DNA from 3 places in the Carnobacterium alterfunditum DSM 5972 genome. Region 2 is predicted to be linked to each of the others. Evidence: predicted binding sites of a transcription regulator. Region 2 holds the regulator's gene; each other region holds the start of a gene.
What was found. Region 2 encodes LexA, which represses DNA repair genes until DNA is damaged. Its sites were predicted from a motif close to CNAACANNTGTTNG; they were not measured.
Positions count from the first base shown of each region.

Region 1 (6,719 bases), 140 kb from region 2:
TTGGATTGATAATATATTCTCCATCTACACGACCTACATCAACACTTGCAATAGGACCATTAAACGGAATGTCAGAAATAGCAAGTGACAAAGAAGAACCAAACATTGCTGAAAAGGTTGGTGAACAATTGCGGTCTACTGACATGACTGTATTTGTGATTTGAACTTCATTACGAAATCCTTCTGCAAACATTGGACGAATTGGACGGTCAATTAATCGAGCCGTTAAAGTAGCATTTTCACTTGGACGTGCTTCTCTTTTAATGAACCCACCCGGGATTTTACCAATTGAATACATTTTTTCATCGTAATTTACAGTCAAAGGAAAGAAATCGACATCTTTCGCTTTTTTACTAGCTACTGCTGCAGTTAACACGACAGTATCATCATAGCGAATCAAAGTCGCTCCATTAGCTTGTTTTGCTAATTGCCCAACCTCAACTGTTAATGTACGTCCTGCCCATTCTTTAGTAAAAACTTGTTTCTCTGTCATTGTGTGCATTTCTCCTTTTTTTGAAGCTTTTATTCGTTTTTTCCAAACAGACTACTAAACAAATGTCAAAATTCAATTTCATTTAAATACTCACATTTGTATAGTAGGATGGACAACAAAATAAAAAGCTTTTTCTTTTACAAACAAAATGAAGCGAGATTCCTTAGAACCTCGCTTCTAAATAGACTACGAAAAATTAACGACGTAGACCTAATCTTTGAATCAATTCACGGTAACGAGTAATATCTTTATTGCGTAAGTACGCAAGCAAGTTACGACGGTGACCAATTTTTTTCATAAGTCCACGATAAGAATGGTGGTCTTTTTTGTGAACACGTGCGTGTTCGTTTAAGTGGTTGATCTCAGCTGTTAATACAGCAACTTGTACTTCGGGAGAACCTGTGTCTCCTTCATGAATTGCGTATTCCTTGATGATCTCATTTTTGCGTTCTTTAGAAATTGACATTTCTAAACACCTCTTTCCTCAATTTTTCCTCTTACTGAGTAGACGTTGGTGATTCGTTTTACCAAGTAGAAGGTCTGTGCTTAATACACTCTTAAATCTTACTAGAATTTATAGTAAAATGCAAGTTTTTATTTGATAGATTATTTTATTTCAATTTATATTGAGCCGTTATTTCTAATACCATATCTCTCAAATTAGCCGCTTTTTCAAAGTTTAATTCTTTTGCAGCTAGTTTCATTTCTATTTCCAAACCGTCAATCACTTCTAATCGCTGTGCTCTAGTCATTTTAGCGATATTCTCGATACCTGATGCTCCGTCTTCTTTTCCTTTTATCACAGAGGTGATTGAAATCAAATCGCGAATATCTTTGATGATTGTTTTAGGAGTAATACCATATTTTTCGTTATACTCTTTTTGCGTTTCACGACGTCTTTCCGTTTCTGACATGGCTGCACGCATGGAGTCGGTAATTCGATCTGCATACATAATAACTCTCCCATTTTCATTACGTGCGGCTCGTCCGATTGTCTGAACAAGTGCGCGTTCGCTTCTCAGAAATCCTTCTTTATCCGCGTCTAGAATAATAACCAATGATACTTCTGGTACATCTATACCTTCACGTAGTAAGTTGATACCGATCAACACATCATATACGCCTAAACGCAGATTTCGAATAATCTCTGTTCGTTCAAGCGTTTTTATTTCACTGTGTAGATAAGCAACTTTGATCCCTACTTCTTTTAAGTAGTCCGTTAGATCTTCTGACATTTTTTTAGTTAAGGTCGTGATAAAGACACGCTCATTCTTTTCAGAACGCTCATTTATCTCATCAATCAAATCATCAATTTGCCCTTTGATTGGACGTACTTCTATGATTGGATCGAGCAATCCTGTTGGACGAATGATTTGTTCGATCACTTCTGGAGCTCTTTCCAATTCATATGGTCCCGGCGTTGCTGAAATGTACATAATTTGATTGACATGTTTCTCAAACTCTTCCAAGCGAAGCGGTCTATTATCTAAGGCACTCGGTAGTCTGAATCCATATTCAATTAATTGTTCTTTTCTAGCTCTATCGCCATTGTACATTCCTCTAATTTGAGACATAGTGATATGAGACTCATCTATCACAATTAGAAAATCATCTGGAAAGAAATCAATTAGTGTATAAGGCGCTTCTCCAGTTTTACGACCATCCATGTGCCTAGAATAATTTTCAATACCTGAACAATAACCCATTTCTAATAGCATTTCCAAATCATAATTTGTCCGTTGCTCTAACCGTTGTGCTTCAATTAATTTATCTTCAGCACGAAGAACCTTTAATCGTTGTTCCAGTTCTTCTTGAATATTTTTAATAGCTGACCTTGTTTGTTCATCATTGGCTACAAAGTGAGTTGCTGGAAAGATAGGGACATGTTGAACATCAGCTTTAACTTCACCTGTTAAAACATCTACTTCTCTGATACGATCGATTTCATCACCAAAGAACTCTACACGTATCGCTTCGCTGTCACGCGACGCTAAGAATATTTCTACTACGTCCCCTCTAACACGAAATCGTCCACGCTGAAAATCGATATCATTACGCTCAAATTGCATATCAACTAATCGACGCAACATTTCATCTCGGTTCATTTCAGTACCTACACGTAAAGAAAGCACATGGTCTCGGTAATCTTTTGGATTGACCAAACCATAAATACAAGAAACTGAAGCAACTACAATAACGTCTCTTCTTTCTAGTAAAGAACTTGTAGCAGAATGACGTAATTTATCTATCTCATCATTGACACTTGATTCTTTTTCAATAAAAGTATCACTTGAAGGAACATAGGCCTCTGGTTGATAGTAATCATAGTAACTAACAAAATATTCTACAGCATTATCGGGGAAAAACTCTTTGAATTCTCCATATAATTGACCTGCTAAAGTTTTATTATGCGCAATAACTAAAGTTGGTCTATTTACTTCTTTAATTACATTTGAGACCGTAAATGTTTTCCCAGTTCCTGTGGCACCTAATAAAGTTTGTTCTTTCTCACCTTTTTCGAGACCGGCAATTAACTTTTTGATTGCTTCTGGCTGATCACCACTAGGCTGGTATTTAGAAACCAGTTCAAATTGGTCTTTTGGCATTTTACGTACCTCCTTGCTCTTCTATTAAATCTAAAACGGATCCTATCTAATGTAAAACACATCGTTTTTAATTCTACCCTATTATCTTATCATTGAACATGTGTTCTTACAACTAATTAGCTAAAGGTTACATAAGTAATTGAAAAATTTATTTTAATTACTATCGGAAACTCGATCAGCTTCTTCATTCAGTTAACAGATCGTGATAGTACCCTAAATACTATAGTCTTTCTTTTGATGCTCGAAATACTCAAAATAAAAAAGCAGTAAGGCCTGACTAATCAGGACCTTACTACTTTTTTTATGACTCTTTATAACAATGACCTCTTATTTAACTAATTTAGCAGATAAACGAGATTTGTCACGGTTAGCTTTATTTTTATGAATCAATCCTTTAGATGCAGCCATGTCAATTGATTTGATTGCTTCTTTAAGTAATTGTTCAGAGTTTTCGTTACCTGCTTCAATAGCTTGAACGTATTTTTTTATAGCAGTACGCATTGAACTTTTTTGAACGTTGTTTTGTGCAGCTGATTTCTCAGAAGTACGAACACGTTTGATTGCAGCTTCGATGTTTGGCATTTGATTCACCCCACTTTCAATTATTTACAACTTAAAATAGTTTATTCCAGTTGTTTCAACAAACTCAATTATACATAAAGATATCTCTCAATGCAATAAAAATGTGTAAAGTTTTTTTACTTGATAGCTATAGCATCTTAAATTCCTATATCTATGTTCTTTTACTGACCTTTTTTTGTGCATACTGCAGAACAAATAGTTCAAACTGCATTTCTTTATCGCCTTTTCCTGTTTTCAAACGATACTCAGCATCAATCAATCCGTTATAAGCTTCAACTAGTGCGTATTCCTCAATTTTCCTCATCTGCTGAACAGCTAGCTTCACACGGTAAGGATGCGTTTTTAACTGTTTAGCAATATCTCCTTGCTGATAGCCTTTTTTTTCTAAAATTTTAACTTGGATCAACAATCGAAATTGAGAAGTCATGATTGCATTTATTTTGATTGGGTCTTCTTTTTGCAACAACAGGTCTTGATATAAGTTAAGCGCTTGTCCTACATTTTTTTTCAAGACATATTCATTTAACGCAAAAATATTTTGTTCTAGCGATTTAGCTACTAATTCTTGAACAGCTTCCTTTGTAATAAATTTAGTGTCCTGTGCATAAAGAAAAAGTTTCGGTAACTCTCCCATCGCTACCGATAATTTAGCATCCGTTAATTGAATAAATAATTCAAACGCTTCTGGAGAATAACGGTACTCTTCATTTGCAATCGTATCCTTGAGATATTTACGCATCTCTTTTTCTGACAAGGCATTAACTTCGAGTATTGTGGCTGTTTTTTTTAGTAATTTAGTTATTTTTTTACGCTCATCTAATTTTTCATATGGAGCAAAAAATACAAGTGTGGTTGACTCAGAAGGATGAGTTAAGTAATTCTCTAACCATTTCAAATCATGCTCTAACTTTGATTTTGTTTTTTCACCTGTTAAGAAAAAAGGCCTATCCACAAAGACAACGCGTCGGTCGCCAAAAAATGGAATAGATTCTGCATCTTCTAAGGCTGTGCCGATAGATATTTCTTCCATATCGTATGCACCATAGTTCAGTTCTATTTCTTCTGTTTTTAATAAAGAATCAAGTAGCGTTTTCCTAGCTACATTTGCTAAGTACGACTCTGTTCCTAGTACCACATAAATACGGGCAATAGTCCCATTTTTTATCTTTGCTAATTCTGATACAAAGTTCACTCTGTTCCACCGCTTTCTTGTATTCTCTCTATGGTACAAAGCATTAAATTATTTTGCAAGACTATTAATGAATTATTTTAGAATCGTTTGAAAATCTTTTTCTATCATACCACTTAAACGATTTGAATACGTATACCTAAAACTGCCCTGTAAGTCTGTTCGGTAAACAATCGTATTCAAATCAGCCATTCGTTCTAATACCTCGCCATTAGGGTGATTGTAGCGGTTGTTTAATCCGCATGAAATTAATGCTATTTTTGGTTTCATTTGTTGAATAAATTGCTCGCTAGTCGATGTTTGGCTTCCGTGGTGTGCAACCTTTAGAATATCTACCCTTAAGTTGGGATAGAAAGCTGCTAATTCTGCTTCTCCTGCTTCTTCGATGTCTCCAGTAAACAACCAATAGTAGCTTCCTATTTCTCCATACAGCACTAATGAATCATTGTTTCCGCCTTCTCCAGCTTTTACTGGCCATAATACTGCTAAAGATGGACCAAAAAGTTGCTTTTTCGTATTTTCAGCCGTAATTGCCCTTAGTTGTGTTTCATTTCTTTCTAACGTTTGTGCTACATCATGAAATAACTGTTTTTTTGTTGTACCTACAGGAAAAATCAGTTCTTTCACTTCAATATTCTGAGCTAATTCTTTTAATTCACCCATATGATCTTCGTCACCGTGCGTAATAAAAACTTGATCTAATTGTGTTAAACCTAAAGACTTGATAATAGGTATCAAAACACGGCTTGCCACAGTTGACTGATTCTTTCTTATTTGCCATTCTTCTTTTTCAAATGCTATTGTCCCACCTGTGTCAATCAAATAGACACCAGCCCCAAAAGGCTCCTTGATTAAAATAGCATCTCCTTGACCGACATCTATTAAGAGAACTTCTCCAAAAGGATTATATTTTTGGTAATAAATAAAAACAGTAAAAACAAGGGTCAGCAAAATAATTGACCGTTTTATTTTTTTTTGCTCTTCCAATGCTATAAGAAAAATAATCAGTACGACTATTACCAAAATGAATAGACCAGTGGGAACTTTCCCTGTAACGAAAGTCCCATATGGGAAGAGCTTGATTTTTAAAACCAACCATTCAATTATCCTCAACAAACCTTCTGTTACACTTATAAGAAAATGAAAGCATTGCGTTCCTGACAGCGGATAGGAACTAATAAAAAGTACAATGATCAAAGGCATAATGATCCAAGTAAACAAAGGAACAAAAATCAAATTTGTAAACATTCCTAGCCATGAAAATTCAAAGAAATGAAAACTGAGAATTGGAATCGAAATAAGAGTCAAAATAAAAGAAATACACAAACTATTTACACTATTGAATTTTGATTGATTAAATAAAGAGTTTGAAAATAGAATCAATGTTAAACTCAGTAAATAGCTCAATTGAAAGCCGATAGAAAAAATTTGATAAGGATCTATCCAAAGACCGATAATTAACGTCCATGACCATGCATCAAGACCTGAAATAGGTTTGCCAAGGCGTGAACTAGTTTGACTGATCAAACTCATCACAATAGCTCTAAATATACTTGTTCCCCAGTAAGTTAAACTTCCATATATGGGTAGAAAAAATAATAAAAATAAATACGTTTTCTCTCGAGTAACACCAATCCGCCAGAGAATATACGTTAATCCTGCTATGAAAAATTGGATGTGCAGACCAGAAATACTCAACAAATGAATAATGCCAATTTGTTTATACCCATTCATCACTTGATCGTCAATAGAACTAGTGTCGGCAAATAGAAGTGTTTTGATATAACTTGAAACCATAACTGTTGTTTCTTTTTCAATATGAGCTAAAATAGCCTGTCTTATGTTTTTT
Region 1 is NZ_JQLG01000004.1:2,055,731-2,062,449, reverse strand. Features, by position in the region: gene pnp (polyribonucleotide nucleotidyltransferase) at 1-493, opposite strand, end outside; gene rpsO (30S ribosomal protein S15) at 690-959, opposite strand; gene uvrB (excinuclease ABC subunit UvrB) at 1,105-3,099, opposite strand; gene rpsT (30S ribosomal protein S20) at 3,427-3,681, opposite strand; gene holA (DNA polymerase III subunit delta) at 3,833-4,873, opposite strand; gene BR50_RS10150 (DNA internalization-related competence protein ComEC/Rec2) at 4,946-6,719, opposite strand, start outside.
Region 1: uvrB (excinuclease ABC subunit UvrB) is a predicted target of LexA. The motif match lies at 3,193-3,206, and genes of this name have one in related genera.

Region 2 (6,719 bases):
AGCGATAGCATTCAACGCTTGGCTACCTGTAACACGAGAAGCTAATGCATTATCTTCAACATCATAAGATGGTAATTCAGCATCCCAATCAGCTGGTAATTCATTGCTTAAAGCTAATTCAAATTGTTCTGCTAGTGCTGGATAATCAGTACGGTAAGCTTCAAAAGCTGCTTTCCATTCTTCTTCAGCTTTAGCGCCTTTTTCGATCATTGTTTCTTTAAAACGGTCAGCTACTTCAGTAGGAACAAAGAAATCTTCGCCTTCCCATCCGTATGCTTTTTTAGCAGCTTCAATTCCTTCTGCTCCAAGTGGTGCACCATGAACTTTATGTGTTCCCGCATTAGGAGCACCAAATCCAATAATAGTTTTAACTTCGATCAAAGTAGGTTTTTCTGTTTCAGTTTTTGCAGCTTCAATGGCTGTGTTGATCTCATCTAGATCATTGCCATCTTTTACAAGAATATGTTGCCAACCATAAGCTTCAAAACGTTTTCCTACATTTTCAGTGAAGGATTTAGATGTTGGTCCATCTAAAGAGATGTCATTTGAATCATACAGAACAACCAATTTTCCAAGTCCCAAATGAGCAGCTAAACTAGCAGCTTCAGCTGAAACGCCTTCCATTAAATCGCCATCTCCACACAAAGCATATGTATGGTGATCAACAATTGAGTGTCCCTTTTTATTATAAGTAGCAGCTAAATGAGCTTCTGCCATAGCCATACCTACAGCATTTGCGATTCCTTGTCCTAAGGGGCCAGTTGTCGCTTCTACTCCATCAGTATGATTAACTTCTGGATGTCCAGGTGTTTTACTGTTCCATTGACGAAATTGTTTTAAATCATCTATTTTAACGTCATATCCAGCTAAGTGTAACAAGCTGTATAATAACATTGAACCATGTCCAGCTGATAATACAAAACGGTCACGATCGAACCATTTTGAGCTTTTTGGATTCACTTTTAATTGTTTTGTCCACAATGTGTAAGCCATTGGAGCAGCTCCCATAGGTAAACCTGGGTGTCCGGAGTTGGCTTTTTGTATGCCATCCATACTTAGTGTTCTTATTGTATTTACTGCTAATTGGTCTACGTTATCAAACAAAAAAATCATCCTTTCAATTTGAACTATCTTATAGTACCCTATTAGTTTACTATTATTTCACTCCAAGTGCAACGCTTTCACGGAGCGAATGGTACTAATTGGGATAATTTGTTGCTCACCACACTGACGAACAACTTTTTTATCTCCCATGTAGGCCTTTATTTTTTTGTATTTCTTTCAATTTTTCCGGAGTTACATCAGTACCTTCTTCATCGACTATTTTTACACCCTCAATTGTTTTTTTCATTCCACCCCTAAAGGCTTCAATGTAAGCATCTCTCAATTTCTTTTGTTCCACTTGTTCTTGTATAGTTAAGCCTTTTGTTTTCGATTTATTAGCTAAAGCATTTATTCTTTCAATTTGTTCTTTTGGCAACATTTAATCACTCCAACATTATTTTTATTTTCTTGTTCAACTATAACAAACTTCTTTAAAAAAAACATTCTTTTATCATCTTTAGCTACGAACGTTTGTTTGATTTGTTGTGCCATATATGGTAATCTTAAAATGATAAAAAAAGAAACGAGGTGTTTGTATCTATCATGGGTAAAAATCCGGAATCAAGACAAGTCGAAGTCTTGCAATATATATATAATCAAGTTAAATTAAAAGGTTATCCTCCAACTGTTAGAGAAATCGGAACGGCTGTCTCATTATCTTCTACCTCAACAGTTCATGGCCATCTTTCCCGCTTAGAAAAAAATGGTTATATCCAACGGGATCCTAGTAAACCGCGAGCAATTGAATTAACAGCATCAGGTTTAACTAAATTGGGCATTGCGTTAGATAAAATTCCTTTATTAGGAACTGTAACAGCTGGCGAACCAATATTAGCGGTAGAGGAAGCAACAGATTATTTCCCTCTTCCTCCAAACTTACAATTTGAAAATGAATCATTGTTTATGTTGACTATTCGAGGAGAAAGCATGATCAACGCAGGTATTTTTGATGGCGATGAGGTTATTATTCGTAAACAGGGCACTGCTAATAATGGCGATATTGTCATAGCTATGACTGTTGACGATGAAGCGACTTGTAAAAGATTTTACAAAGAAGAAGATCATTATCGACTACAACCTGAAAATGACACAATGAGCCCTATCCTACTTAATGAGGTTATTATTTTAGGCAAAGTCATTGGCCTATATCGTAGCCATATCCAATAATAAAAAACGAATGGACAGGAGCAAACTCCTGTTCATTCGTTTTTTTTATATTCTTGGTAACTTTAAAAGTTTTATTTACTTCAATATATTTTTTACAGGGGCGAATGTTTTCCTATGAATTGGGCATGCGCCATGTTTTTGTAAACCTTCTAAATGAACTTTAGTTCCATAACCAGCATTTTTAGAAAAACCGTATCCAGGATATAATTCATCATAGTCAGCCATCATTCTGTCCCTTGTTACTTTAGCAATAATACTGGCTGCAGCAATAGACAAACTTTTGGCGTCTCCTTTAATAAAACTTTCTTGGGGTATACTAACAGGCAAATGCATGGCATCGATCAACAGTTGTTCTGGCTGTTTAGGTAATTGTTGTACAGCCTCGATCATTGCTAATTTAGTTGCCTGGTATATATTTACTTCATCAACCACTTGATGGTCTTTTATCCCAACACCAATAGCTATCGCTGATTCTTGGATTTGGTCGAATAATGATTCTCGTTTTGCACTAGATAATTGCTTGGAATCATTGATCCCTAACACAGCAAAATCAATCGGCAATATAACAGCAGCTGCCACAACAGGTCCAGCTAATGGCCCTCTTCCTACTTCATCGATTCCAGCAATATACTGGGTCCCTTTTCCCCAAAAATAGTGCTCGATTTGAAGCATCTCTTGTTGTTTTTCAAGAATCGATTGCTGCTTTTTCAACCGATTTTCCCAAGCATTATAAGCATTTATAGCACCTTTACGTGAATCATTTTTGATCTGGACCAATCGTTCATCAGCTGGGTTTGTAATTGATGTCAAAAGATCTTTTATTGCCGCAATAGTTATTGGTTTTTCCACTCTCGTTCTCCTATTCTTTAGGTAAAGAAACCGGAGCAATATCTAGCGTGAATCGTCCTGCTTTACCACTTCTAATTTCATAGATCAACATTTCTGCTGCACGGCTGTAGTCCTCTCGAAAACCTCTTCGTTCACTGATCAGCATTAGCAGTTCAGGTGTTCCTAATTCTAATTCTTCTTTAGTTAAAAGGAATCGTTTAGCAAATGTTTCTGGATAATAAGTTTTCATTATGCCTATTCCATACATCGCAATTTCATCCATCTGCAAAATAGTATCTTTGATTGCACCTGTCAACGCTAATTTTTCTCCGACTGCTGGGTCTTCAAATTTTGGCCAAAGAATACCTGGAGTATCGAGTAATTCCAATTCTTTGCCTAGTTTTAGCCATTGTTGTGCTTTTGTCACTCCGGGTTTATTACCTGTTATCGCAACATTTTTCTTTATAAAGCGATTAATTAAGGTCGATTTCCCAACGTTAGGGATCCCAATACTCATTGCTCGAATTGCACGAGGCTTAATTCCTTTAGCAGCTCTTCGATCAAATTTTGGTTGCAAAATTTCTTTTGCTTTTTCCATAAGTTGTTTCATGCCCTTACCTTCTTGCGCAACAATAGGGACTGCTGCTATTCCTTGTTCATTAAAATAAGCTACCCATTTTTTTGTTTGAATAGGATCAGCTAAATCACTTTTATTTAAAATAATGACCCTAGGTTTTTCTCCAATTATTTCATCTAATATTGGATTGCGGCTTGATAGTGGAATTCTTGCATCAACGAGTTCAAACACAATATCTACTAGTTTTATTTTTTCTGTTACTTGGCGTCTCGCTTTTGCCATATGTCCTGGAAACCATTGAATATTCATATTTTTTCACCTTTCTATTTACACAAAAAAAGAACAGCTTGCTTATAGTCTTTTTCTTATTTCCTTTTTAATCATTTTCTATTGTACCAAATTCTTCAAGCGGCCAAATACGAAGAATGGCTGTTCCGCTGACGGTAGTAGCATCTACAAATCCGAAAACACGACTATCCTTTGAATTTTGACGGTTATCGCCCATCACGAAATAACTGTCTTCAGGAACCGTTTCTTCACCTGTTTTAGAGGCTAGTGAAAAGTCTTCTGTAAAGTTGCCTCCCGTAGACATTTCTTCTACAGAACTTTTTAAATACTCTTCCTCTACTTTTTCTCCATTGATATACAAAGCATCATCTTGATAACGAATAGTGTCGCCTGGAAGTCCTATGATTCGTTTAATATATTGTTTTTCAGGATCATCAGGAGCAGGGAAAACAACAACATCAAAACGATCTATAGAGTCTATTTTATTTAAAATCAACCGATCTCGATCTTCTAAAGTAGGAACCATAGACTCACCATCCACACTTACTGGAGCAAATAAAAAATATCGAATGAGTAGAAAAATAATCAATGCTACTACAAAATATAGTAATGTACTTAAAAATTCACTCCCACGACTTTTATTTTCTTTGCGTTTTTGACTTGGAGAAGTATGACGTGACTTTCTTGGTTCAAAAGATGTTTCTGGCTGATTTTGACCATCAGAAAAATTAATTTTACTCAATTGTTTCTCCCTACTTTCTTTATTTATTGGACAGTCTTCATGCGATCAAAGGGATAATAAATAAAAGACGTTTCTCCAATAATCGAATCTACTGGAATACTCCCAAAGTACCGGCTATCATTACTTGATCTACGATTGTCGCCTAACACAAAATATTCACCTTCTGATATCACCTGAGTACCGGTCAACTCTTCTAAAGTAAAATCCGATGTCCAAATACCTCCAGCATTGTTAACTAAATCATTATCTAAAAATTCTTCCTCAATTTCTTCATCATTTATATAAAGCTGATCATTTTCATATCGGATTTTTTCACCCGGCAAACCAACGACCCTTTTTACAAGAGTTCGGTTTGATGAATCGTAAAATACAACTAAATCAAATCTTTCTACATCAAATATTGTATTGACAATAATTTGATCATTCTGTTGAAATGTCGGTATCATAGACGAACCTTCAATAGTCATGGGAATAAAGATGAAATTTCGCAATAAAACAGTAATCAATCCGGCTAATATTAGAGCTTTAAACCATTCCCAAGAAAACTCCTCCCAAGACTTTTTTTCCATGTTATTCGCTCCAAACTATCTATTTATTCTATCATACAAGAAATTTTTAAAAATAACTATTTATTTAAGGCCGCATTTACTAAGAAAGAGAGATAGAAAATTCCTACCTCTCTTCCTTAGTAAGTTCTAGGAGTTCTAGTTTATTGATCACTATTATCTTATTTACTAGATTTAGTTGATTGCAACTCTTTTATCGCTGCTTCATATTGGGTATCATTTTCATCGATCAGCTTTCTTAATGATTCGATCAGTTGAGTAGCCGTCTCACCTGTTACTTTACCATCAATAGTTAGATTTTTGTCAGTTTGAAATTGTCGGACAGCATCCTGTGTCGATTCATCGAAGTATCCATCAATGGCGCCTGTAGAATAGTCTAATGCATCTAGTACTTTCTCTAAATTTTCAACCTCTTCAGAAACATCGCCCAATTGATACGATTTTGAACCATCGATTATCAATAAATTTGTATATTCCGGTAAGGCCACTTCGATAGTAGGCGTAATTCCTTTTTCATTGATCCATTTACCACTTGGTGTTAACCATTTGGCAATCGTTATCTTCAGTTCACTGCTGTCATCAAATGCAGCGACATTTTGGACCGTTCCTTTACCAAACGTTTGTGTTCCGATTAATTTAATATTTCCAGATTCGTTGACCGCACCTGCTAAAATTTCAGAGGCACTGGCGCTTCCTTCATTCACTAATAGAACGGATGGCTCAGTAACTTTAAACTCACCCATTGTAGCATCATCAGCGACAATTGAAACCGGTTCTTGATCTTTTTCTTGAGTTTGTAAAATAATATCTCCATCTTCTAGAAATAGATTAGAAATATTCAATCCTGCATTCAATAAACCACCTGGATTTTGTCGGACATCGAAAACAAAGGATTCTGCACCTTGCTCTCTTAAGTCTTTTATGGCTGCCACCAGATCATCGTACGTTGGTGAAGAAAAACTAGTGATCGCAATATACCCAATCGTCGGATTTTCTTCGTCTAACTGGTAAATAATTGTTTCAACTGGTATCGTATCGCGGACTACTTTCACTTCAAAAGTAGACTCGCCACGCCTAATAGTCAATGTAACTTCGGAACCTTTTTCACCACGAATATAAGAGACAGCTTCATTTAAAGTCATACCCGTTAATTCTTGATCATCAGCTTTTAAAATAATATCGTTAGGTTGTAAGCCTGCTTTTTCGGCTGGTGATCCTGCAATAGGAGAAACAATCATAACATTATCTCCTTGCTTCATCACTTCTGCACCGATTCCTTCAAACGATGCTGAGATGCTTTCATCTAAGGAAGAGGATTCTTCTACATCAAGATATTGTGTGTATGGATCTCCGACAGCTTCGGTCATACCAGTGATGGCCCCTTCAATTAAGGTTTCTTCTTCAACACCTTGATAATAATCCGTCATCAAAGTGTCATAAACTGCTT
Region 2 is NZ_JQLG01000004.1:2,194,879-2,201,597, reverse strand. Features, by position in the region: gene tkt (transketolase) at 1-1,113, opposite strand, end outside; gene BR50_RS10840 (DUF896 family protein) at 1,244-1,483, opposite strand; gene lexA (transcriptional repressor LexA) at 1,648-2,271, shown strand; gene BR50_RS10830 (ribonuclease HII) at 2,347-3,120, opposite strand; gene ylqF (ribosome biogenesis GTPase YlqF) at 3,131-3,985, opposite strand; gene lepB (signal peptidase I) at 4,053-4,706, opposite strand; gene lepB (signal peptidase I) at 4,730-5,275, opposite strand; gene BR50_RS10810 (S41 family peptidase) at 5,434-6,719, opposite strand, start outside.

Region 3 (6,719 bases), 210 kb from region 2:
TTCTAATACTGTGTACCCTAAATGTTCTTTAGTACTTGAAATAGCTGGATCTGGAATGATCAAATCTATTCCACTAACTTTTGCACCAATGATTTCAGACATATCTATTGCTGCTTGCTTATAGCTTTCATCTATATCATCTGTAACATCTATGGAATCTCCACCAGTACTAATATTTGAATTTTCTCTTAAATAAATGACAGTATCAGTCTCAGGGATACTTTCGACTGTATATCCTTGTCCTTTTAGCATCAATTGTTCGATTTCGCCTAATTCTATCCTTTCAAGCGGAGAATGGTGTTTTACTTCACCACGCAAAGGATCTTCATTCTTTTTATCAACCAATTCTTTTATGGTCTTTTTACCATCTCCAACAACATTAGCTGGCGTTCTCAGTAATATCGCTGGAACTTTTCCATCCAAAACAAAGAACCGGTATTCTGTCCCAGGTATATATTCTTCAACCAACACAGCAGTATCTTCTTTGAAAGCTATCTCAATAGCCTGTTCATAATCTTCCCTACTTGGCAACTGTTTAAAAATGGAGATGCCGATACCATAATTGGTTGACTTAGGCTTGACTACGATTTGCTTTTGTTCATAACGCCAAAACGCTGCTTTTCCTTCTGCCAAGGTCGAATACTCTTCCCCTGCTGGAACATGAAAACCTGCTGAACCAAGTATTTTCTTTGTGACTGTTTTATTTTCCATGATAAGTGGTGCAATATAGGTATCTTTAGAGGTCATATTCCCATTTTTAACGAATTCAATATGCTTGCCAACCGTTAATTTTAGAAATTGATCTTGTTCATCTAACACTTCTACTTGAATGCCCTTTTGAAAAGCATCCATTATTAATAGTTGCGTAGACATTTCTAACTTTTCAAATCCTCTTAAATTATACGGCTTCTCAACGGCTTCTTTTTTATACTGTTTAGCTAATGCTAGACTAAATTCAATATATGACCCTTTTTCTTCGATGCCGCTTATTATACGAGCAGCAACCGTTAGTTTAGGATCAATGACTTGTTTTTTAGCTTCTTGAATACAGTTGTATGCTTCTTTAGCTCCATTTGTTGCTTGAAGCATTTCTTCCATTTGTTTTAATAGCTGTAAACCTTCTTCTTGGAAATTAGAAATTTGTTCTGGATTTTCTATGGCCGTCGTTAGACTCATTTCTTCTCCAATTTCAATTTCATCCACAGTAGCTGTTTCATCCATCCAAATCATATACAAGCAAAAAAGATGAATGAATTCTATCGTTTGTTTTGACATACCAAACGGATCGAAAGGATTTAAGTCAAAACCGCGTAGTTCAAGGTAAGAAACACCTTCAGTCAATAACTTTTCTGCATTATTCGTTCCACGAAGACGAACGGCTGAATAAAATTCCTTTTCTTCTGATAAAAAGCCTTTTTCTACCATAGCTTGTAAGCTGTGAACATAGTCTTCAATTGAATTGAATGAAACAGCTACTTCTGGCTGGTTGACGTATCCATAATGACTGCTTCGGATACTCCGAACATAATCTTTTGGTATTTCTTGATCTGTAAAAAAAGAATCATCCACTTTAGGAGAAGCACCTAATAAATAAGTTAAAAGCCATCTATAACGCAGGAAATTTTTTGCTAACTTCAGATAAAGCATAGATTTGAATGAGCTTTTATCTAAATAGTCTGTTTGGCATTCATATAATCGTACGATCAGCTGGTCATCTAATTCAAAATTGTAATGTACCCCACTGAGCATTTGCTTTTTCTTGCCGTATTTATGCGTTAGGATTTCTCTATACTTGACTGCTTCTTTGTTATCTAACTTGGCAATAGGGATGACAGACTCATCCGGAAGGACCATCGGCATACTTACCGGCCAAATTGATTCATCCAGAGGCATTGTTTGAAGTACGACGTCATGTAGTGCCGCCATCCAATTGTAACTTTCCTTGATGGAAGCTAATGGAGGACTAATCAATTCCAATTGCGATTCACTAAAATCTGTTTGAATATATGGATGGAAATTTCTATTCCCAAATTCATGTGGGTGATCCGTCAGCGCAAGCTGTCCATTCGACTTAACCCTTAATCCTTCTTTTTCAATTCCAAAAACGGCTTGATAAAAAGCTTCGTTTAAATCTGTTTCTTGGATCATTTGTTTAACTGTCTTCATTTATATTATTCCCTCATCTGCTTGATTTATTTGTCGCTCAATTTCTGTTCGAATTTTTGATTCAGGAGCAAACTCTTTTTCCCAGCTAACTGGTTTCATTACTTTTCCATCTGTTTTTCGATAACGTGGTTTACCATCTGGAAAAACTTTCCCCATATTTGCTTGATGCACAATAGAGAAGATTGGATCAGGATCAATACCCAAGAGAACGAAAGAACCATAATTGAAATAATTTGCATCAGTCAACGCATCTACTTGACCGATTAACGGACTGTGTACTTCTTTTTGCTGCTCTTTTATTTTATCGATAGCTTCTTTAGCAGCTTTCTGCCACTCTAAAACTAAAGATTCGAATTTTGGGATATCACCTTTTACACTGGCATAAAGAAATTCTATTAGCTCTTCCGTTGTAAAATTTGCCCGAGTAACAGCTTCTTCTGAAGTTAAAGCCTGAGGTTTTCTTTTTATCGTCTTACCAAACACTTCATGAAACTCTTGAACTTGTTCAAATGGTGATAATTTACTCATGCTTCAGCTTTCCTCCTGAAATTTTTTCTTCTATAGTCTAGTATAACTCTTTTAGTTAATTTTTTCTTATATTAAATTAGTAAATTAGACGTTGATTAGATGTTTTCTTAAAGCTGCGTTCTCTGATTCCAATACTCTACGGTACATTTCAGAATTTTTCAAATCAGCCTGCATAATTTTTAAAAACTCAATATTATCTTGTGAATGACGTTTTGTTCTTTCCAGTTCGATCTTTTCTTTGATCAATTTTTTTGCATCTTTTTCAAGATTATCTATTATTTCAACGAATTCTTTATTTTTATCAATTAATGACGCGTTCTGAGAACAGATTCGTTTGATTTTTTGTTCGTTTTTTCCATCTGCTAAGTTGATGTAAACCAATGCAAAAGCTAAGCAGGCAATCACAAATACTAAACATAGATTAATAAAAGAAACTACGGGTATCGACTGTCTAAACAAAGACAATAATGTACTTAAGATAACTGCACATCCAAAAATGGCTAACCCAATTCGGTAAGAATTTATTTTTCGTTTAGCGTTCACTATTTTTAAATAATTTATTTTATTTTGTAATTTTTCTTTCTCTACTTGTTCATATTCTATTTTTTTTCGACTTTCAAGAAAAAGGGCTTTTTCTTTTCTTTCGATCGTTTCTTGTACTTGTTGCTGGTACAGTTCAAACCATTCTTTTTCTTTTACTAGTTTTTCTAATTCTCTATCTATTTCCTGCTGGAAAACGGCTTTTTTTAGTAAAAGTTCCTCTTCTGCTTGCGTTGCTTTTAGATGAGTTGAGGCAATTATATTATCCGCCTTTTGTTCAGCTTTTTGAGTAATCTTTTTTGCTTCGATTATTTCTTTATTGTATTGTTCAAAGGAGTGTCTTTTTTTTAATTCCACTTCCTGTTTGGCCTTTTTTATATCTTTTTGAACTTCTTGATACATTTCTTCTGATTGCCGAAAGGCATCCATTAAAATAATTTCTGCTTCTTGCTTAGCTTGTTGCAGCATTTTATGTTCTTTTAAGTAATATCCTATTGCCACTTTCTCATTTACCTGCTGCTTTGTATGTGGAATTTTTGTTTCACTTTTTTTATTTTCTGTTACCTTTTTTAAAATGACTCTGCCTGTTTTTAAAAAGAGGTTAAGTTGGTTTCTATTCTTAGCTTTTGATGGGCCAGTAAGACGATCCGTTTCTTTTTTTTTATTCATTAAAAAGTTCCTTTCTTTCTACCTTTACCATAATTACGATCAACCAATTCTAATCAAAATAAATGAGCTCCTAAACATTATCGCAAATAATCAGAGAAAAGCCAAACCAAACATTCTACTAACTTTCTAAAAGTAACTTGACCCCCCAATCAAACAAGTGTTCTTTCTTGTAGAATCCCATTAATCACAGTGGTATACTAGCAGTAAGAATGTTAGTGGGAGGATACTTTATGAATCAACCTTTAGCTTATCGTATGAGGCCTACTCATATCGATAATATTGTAGGACAGCAACACTTAGTTGGAAAAGGAAAAATTATTCGACGCATGGTAGAAGCAAAAATGCTCTCATCGATGATTTTATACGGTCCCCCTGGAATTGGTAAAACAAGTATTGCCAGTGCTATTGCTGGTACAACAAAATTTGCTTTTAGAACTCTAAATGCTGCGAGCGATACAAAAAAAGACCTGCAAATTGTCGTGGAAGAAGCTAAAATGAGCGGTACTGTTATTTTGCTTTTAGACGAAGTCCATCGTTTAGATAAACCTAAACAAGATTTCTTATTGCCGCACTTAGAAAATGGACGAATCATTTTGATCGGGGCAACCACAGAAAATCCATATATAACGATCAATCCTGCCATCCGTAGCAGAACACAAATTTTCGAACTTAAGCCTCTTTCTAATGAAGATATCCAGCATGCTTTATGGAGTGCAGTAAATGACTCAGAAAAAGGCTTTGGAAAAGAAAATGTAGCTATAACAGATGAAGCATTGCTACACTTCTCAAGAGCTACAAACGGAGATTTAAGAAGTTCTTTGAACAGCTTAGAACTGGCAATCAAATCGACAGCTCCAAATGAGCAAGGTACGATAAACATCACCTTAGATATTGCAGAAGAATGTATCCAAAAAAAAGCTTTGACGCATGATAAAGACGGAGATGCTCATTATGATGTCATCTCAGCTTTACAAAAATCAATTCGCGGAAGCGATGTTAATGCGGCTATGCATTATCTGGCAAGGCTGATTGAAGCTGGCGATTTACCCATCATTTCTAGACGCTTAATGGTCATTGCTTACGAAGATATAGGGCTGGCTAATCCTTCGGCGGCTTCCAGAACGGTAACTGCCGTTCAAGCAGCTGAAAAATTAGGCTTTCCAGAGGCCAGGATCCCTTTAGCGAATGTAGTCGTTGATTTATGCCTTTCTCCAAAATCAAATTCGTCTTACGTAGCAATCGATGCAGCCTTACAAGATGTACGGGCTGGCAAAAGCGGAGATGTACCAGATCATTTGAGAGACTCTCATTATAATGGAGCAACAAAACTTGGACGCGGTGTGAATTACCTTTATCCACATGGCTATCCTGGTGCATGGGTAAATCAGCAATATCTACCTGACAAACTGAAAAAAGCATCCTATTATATTCCAAATCACACTGGAAAATATGAGGATACCTTAGCAAAACAATATGAGTCTATTAATTCTAAGAAAAAGAGAAATAATTCTAAATAACCGCTTTCTTTGTTGTTTTAATCAACTTTCAACAAACAAATAATAGGCGAATAATTGACAATAACATTTGCATATGCTACTATAAGTATAAGATTTCTGAGATGCTCGTTTTGCTCAACATGTGTTGACCGAACAATTAATATTACCTTGGGATCCAAACTGATTCAATCGGATAACAAGCCTTTTCACTTGGTAGTTAGAAGATTGACAGCGGAGCCCACCTGCTACTTGCGGGTTCAAGACTAACTGAGCATATCAACGGCATCATCGGATTTCTTATTAAAAAAAGTTTAAAACTTTTAAAGTCATTCTTAATTGAATGGCTTTTTTTCTACAACAAATGGCGTAGATGCTTCAAAAAAATTTCTTCTGGAATGGACGGGTTTGCTTGTGGAGAGCCAAGGGAACACCTGAAGCCTAAAACCAAAATTTGTCATGGTTGTTGCTGCTTTAGCAGCTTACAAACATGATACACTTGGGCGTTATTTGCCCACAGTGCTTCATTTTAGTCTACAAGCAACCCTATTCCTACAAAAATTTTGGGTAAGTAATGCCATTAGATCAAGTCTATCAACACCAAAAATTATACAGCCCCCTTTTTTTCAAGTCTCTTTTGACTTTTTCTTAACTTTAAATTGATATATGGTATGCTTAACATATACTTATTTTTATTGAAAGAAGGTTTCATTATGCTATTATCTGTGTTATTTTTTATTTTTTCACTCTTATTGATCTATGCAGCATACTTTTTCTATACTGGTAAAGCTGTCGTACTTTTACCAAATACTAGTAAAGAAATTCCATCAAAAAAAATGACTTTTTTCAAACTATACGGTGCTCTTTTCTTCATTGGAGGGCTTGGTTCTCTCATACTCGTCTTCTTTCATCCAAATTGGTTGGCTTTTAGCGTTTTACTCTTTGTAATGCTTACCATGCTTTTTTTTATTTTCAATTTAAATAAACGTATGTAATATCATTGATAGCCTATCCTTAAAAATTTAATCCACCTCTTATTTCATATCTCTTTGAAACTGGTTACATTTAGAGTACAATGAAGTTAGCAAAAAAGTTATTCATTTATCTTATCATGAGGAATGGAGTGGATGTCTATGTTACAACAATATAATCGGATCTTAGTCGCTGTCGATGGTTCAGCTGAGGCTGAAACAGCTTTCAAAAAGGCTGTACAAGTTGCAGTTCGTAATTCTGCTGCTTTAGTTCTTGCACATGTTATTGATACTCGAGCATTTCAAAGCATTTCTACTTTCGATGGTGATATGGCTGATAAAGCTAGTGAAC
Region 3 is NZ_JQLG01000004.1:1,983,694-1,990,412, reverse strand. Features, by position in the region: gene gshAB (bifunctional glutamate--cysteine ligase GshA/glutathione synthetase GshB) at 1-2,166, opposite strand, end outside; gene BR50_RS09845 (pyrophosphohydrolase domain-containing protein) at 2,167-2,694, opposite strand; gene BR50_RS09840 (hypothetical protein) at 2,779-3,903, opposite strand; gene BR50_RS09835 (replication-associated recombination protein A) at 4,134-5,420, shown strand; RNA gene ssrS (6S RNA) at 5,511-5,698, shown strand; gene BR50_RS09825 (universal stress protein) at 6,530-6,719, shown strand, end outside.
Region 3: BR50_RS09835 (replication-associated recombination protein A) is a predicted target of LexA. The motif match lies at 4,054-4,067, and genes of this name have one in related genera.